Regions from separate parts of the Oceanobacillus sp. GQ8 genome, predicted to be linked through region 2. Evidence: riboswitches for the same ligand, from Rfam matches in the RefSeq annotation. Region 2 holds a riboswitch; the other holds the start of a gene.
The links. Region 2 has a riboswitch for S-adenosylmethionine ahead of AC6CHS_RS12620 (methionine ABC transporter ATP-binding protein). Riboswitches for the same ligand answer to the same signal wherever they lie in the genome.

Region 1 (2,204 bases), on a different contig from region 2:
AATCTCAACAATAAATTTTAATTTATTCCACTGATCTTCTTCCGTTAATTTATTTCCGTGGTGGGTTGATGCAAATCCACATTGTGTGCTCAAGCATAGTTGATCTAGCGGAACATATTGAGATGCCTCTTTAATTCGTGCTTTAATCGATTCTTTGTCCTCTAGCTCCCCATTTTTCGATGTGATCACACCAAGAATAACCTGGGCTCCGCCAGCTGGGATATGTTTTAGCGGTTTAAAATCACCGGAACGCTCATCATCATATTCCAAGAAGAATCCATCCACTTTCTCTTTGGCAAACAAAGTAGATGCGATTAAGTCATAACTCCCTTCGAATGCCCAATTGGAACGATAGTTTCCACGACATAAGTGTGTTGTCACGACTAAGTCGTCTGGTTTACCTTCCAGTACCTCATTAACAACGCGTAATGCCAATTCAATTAGTTTTTCCCTTGAATATTTCCCCTCGTTAAACGGAATATCTGGTGAAGAAAGTCCAGCAATATAAACATCATCAAATTGTAAATAGCGAACTCCAGCTTCATAAAAAGCGTGTAATGCATCACGGTATGTTTGAATAACATCATTGGCATATTCATCAATGTCGGGGTAAATGTCTTCGTTAATTATCCCTTGATTGAAGAGTTGATTAGGGCTAGGGATTGTTTGTTTGGCAACTGCACGCCCAGCAACAATTTCATTAAATTCGATGAAATCTTGAATGAAAGGGTGATCGGGATTAAAGGAAACCTTCCCTGTATTTCGGACATTATATCTTTCAGTCTCCTCATTACCATTGAAAATATATCCTACATCTGGAACATATCCTTCTATCCCGTTTAGATGCTCTAAGAAATCAGTATGCCAAAATCTGCGTCTAAACTCGCCATCCGTTACTGCATTTAAGCCAATTTCAATTTGCTTATCCACAATACGCTTAATTTCCTTTGTTTCGATCTCACGCAATTGTGTGGCAGAAATTTTTTCTTCTTTAAATTCCTTTCTTGCTTGATGAATGCTCTCCGGCCGTAATAAACTTCCTACTTGATCCGCTTTAAAAGGTGCTTTTGTTAAGGTAATTGACATGTTAAATCCCTACTTTCGTTTTATTTTTTATAAACGCAATTCAACTAAACTAGTAATGAAAGTATCTATTTTATGTAACCAACAAAAAACCCCCTTCTTAACAAATAAGAAGAGGGTTGGATACGTAAAAATTTTCTCTTCTTATCTCCAAGCTTAACGCTTCTGGAATTAGCACAGTACAAATGTCTGTTGCTGAGGTTTCAATGGGCCAGTCCCTCCACCTCTCTGGATAAGAAAAATCATATGAAATTTTTTGATTAGTCAATATACTACAGATGTATTATCAAAATGTCAAGAAGGTTTTAAAATATTTATAAATAAAAGGCGATCCAAAAATAGCTTGAAGACTTCGTCATTCGGGTACCTATTAAAGTAGTGGGTTACATAACTCTAAGCTTCAACATAGAACTTATACAAATAGGAGGATATTGATGGTGGATAATGGTAACCAGGAATCGTCAAATCAGACAAGTAATACACAAGAAATCCCAGAAAGGCAATTTTTATTTCCTACTCAGATTATGCAATCGTTTAGTGATAAAGGAAAAGAACACCTTGATACAAATACACCCTCCCGATTCGTCCTCTCTTTAAAGGCAGGGTCGTTTATGACCTTTGGTGCTGTTTTTTCTATACTGCTTGCCATCGGTGTTGATGCGAAAGGGCTGACTTATATTCTGCAGGGTCTCGGTTTTACAGCAGGATATCTTATGGTATTTATGTCACAATCTGTATTGTTTACTGAAGTAAACGTCCTTTTACCAACATCGTATTTACAAAGGTCATATTGGCAAAAACATAAGTATGTTAAATTTTGGGCTGTAGCCTATATTGGAAACCTTGTAGGTGCGTTGTTTGTTGCTTTATTAGTCATTATGTCGAACTCCTTGACACCTGAATTTTCGAAAGAGATTGAAACACTACTGTCTCACAAAATGAAATTTGCCGAAAATGGCTGGGTAGGCTGGTTTCAAGTAGTGTTGTCGGGAATTCTTGCCAATTGGCTTATTGGCATGGCAACATTTTTAACAACCGCGGCTAGAGACGTGGTCGGAAAAATCTTGGGTACAGCTCTACCTGTCATTCTGTTTGTTGCGGGTAATTTCCAACACAGTGCT
Region 2 (2,204 bases):
CTTGAAGCAGCAAAGTTACTATTTTTAAACTATCCAAACAATCCGACTGCCGGTGTTGCAAACAAGGAATTTTTTGATGAAACAATTGAATTAGCAAAACAGAATGAAATCTGTGTAGTACATGACTTTGCATATGGGGCTATTGGCTTTGATGGAAAGAAACCGCAAAGTTTTATGCAATCAGCTGGAGCAAAGGATATTGGGGTAGAAATGTATACCTTGTCTAAAACGTATAATATGGCTGGTTGGCGTGTTGGTTTTGCTGTTGGAAATACTTCCGTGATAAAAAGCCTTAATCTAATTCAGGATCACTTATACGTTAGCTTGTTTGGCGCTGTGCAACAAGCAGCAGAAAAGGCTTTACTTGGTGATCAAACGGCTGTAGATGAATTAGTAGCTACATATGAGAGTAGACGCAATGTGTTTGTAGAAAAATTGCAGGAAATTGGGTGGAACGTTCAAGCGCCACGCGGTACATTCTTTGCATGGCTTCCTGTCCCAGAAGGATATACATCAGAGGAATTTGCTGACCTCCTTTTGGAAAAAGCACATGTTGTCGTAGCACCAGGTAACGGCTTTGGTGAAGCGGGAGAGGGCTTTGTGCGAGCTGGATTGCTAGCTGATGAAGATCGACTTGCTGAAGCCGCAGCTCGAATTGGGAAGCTAGGAATATTTAAAACTAGCTATTGACAAAGCGGAATTCAGAGACTATGATAATCATTATGCTAACAATATGAATATTTCTTATCTAGAGTGACGGAGGGAAAGGCCCGTAGATGTCACAGCAACCTTCCATTTGGAGTGGTGCTACTTCCTTCAGAATGATTCATTCTGAAAGATAAGTGTGAGATACTTGTAATCGACACCCTCTTTCATGATGAAAGGGGGTTTTTTGATGGATTGGATTTACAGGCGGAATTGGAGTGAACGTTATGATTAAGGTAGAAAAGGTAAGTAAGGTCTATGAAACAAAGTCCGGCCAAGTCGTTGGTGTGGATAATGTTTCACTGGAAGTACCTAAGGGAGAAATATACGGCATTGTAGGATATAGTGGTGCAGGAAAAAGTAGCCTAATTCGCTGTATGAATATACTAGAACGGCCAACTTCAGGAAAAATAATAGTGGACGGTGTTAATTTATTAGAGCTTTCCCCAAAGAAGTTACGAGAAGCACGACAGTCAATCGGCATGATCTTTCAAGGCTTCTATCTAGCCTCAGCTAAAACCGTATTCGATAATATCGCATTTGCCTTAAAGGCGGCTGGAGTAGCTCCATCACAAAGGAAGAAGCGGGTAGAGGAGCTGCTTGAATTAGTTGGCTTAACAGATAAAATAAATCATTACCCTGCACAACTAAGTGGTGGACAGAAGCAGCGTGTTAGTATTGCGCGAGCCCTTGCAAACAATCCTAAGGTCTTACTATGCGATGAAGCAACCTCAGCATTGGATCCGAGCACAACAAAATCCATTTTGCAGTTATTAAAGAAAATTAACCAAGAGCTTGGGATCACCATCGTTTTAATAACCCATGAAATGGAAGTAGTGAAGGAGATTTGTGATACATGTGCTGTTATGCAGGATGGAAGAATTATTGAGCAAGGACCATCTTATAACATTTTTGCAAACCCACAGGAGGAACTGACAAAGCAGTTCATTGATACCATTTTGAACTTTGATTTACCAGCAAAGTTGCTTGAAGCCTGCAAAGGTACCATTCTCCAATTACAGTTTCGCGGTAACTTAGCGAGTGACGCCGTAGTGTCAGATATGCTGCAAAAGTTTCAGGTCAGTGGCAATATCCTTCACGGCAAGGTGGAGTACATAAAAGAGACGCCTTTAGGCATTTTCATTATGGAACTGTTAGGAGAAACGGACGAGGTGGCTTCTGCTAAGCATTATTTAGAAGAGCGGTTAAAGCAAGTGGAGGTGATCCAGCATGCTCGATAGAATAATAGAGATCCTTCCTGAGTTGAACACGGCTTTCTTTGAAACCTTGTTGATGGTGGGTATAGGCTTACTCGTCGCCTTGATTCTTGGGCTCCCTATCGGTATATTGCTGTATGTAACAGACAAAGGACTATTCTGGGAAAGCCGGATTGCAAAAGGAATAATTGGTATCATTGTGAATTTAGTTCGTTCTGTACCATTTATTATTTTGCTTGTCTTTCTATTCCCTGTTACAGATATCATCGTCGGACGTATTAC

Region 1: linked by a shared signal. The riboswitch ahead of AC6CHS_RS15670 (5-methyltetrahydropteroyltriglutamate--homocysteine S-methyltransferase) and the one ahead of AC6CHS_RS12620 (methionine ABC transporter ATP-binding protein) in region 2 are both predicted to bind S-adenosylmethionine.

What each region holds. Positions count from the first base shown of each region.
Region 1 is NZ_JCAXEV010000005.1:82,815-85,018, forward strand. Features, by position in the region: gene AC6CHS_RS15670 (5-methyltetrahydropteroyltriglutamate--homocysteine S-methyltransferase) at 1-1,086, opposite strand, end outside; SAM riboswitch class I at 1,225-1,322, opposite strand; gene AC6CHS_RS15675 (formate/nitrite transporter family protein) at 1,518-2,204, shown strand, end outside.
Region 2 is NZ_JCAXEV010000004.1:45,728-47,931, reverse strand. Features, by position in the region: gene AC6CHS_RS12625 (pyridoxal phosphate-dependent aminotransferase) at 1-690, shown strand, start outside; SAM riboswitch class I at 742-845, shown strand; gene AC6CHS_RS12620 (methionine ABC transporter ATP-binding protein) at 933-1,946, shown strand; gene AC6CHS_RS12615 (methionine ABC transporter permease) at 1,936-2,204, shown strand, end outside.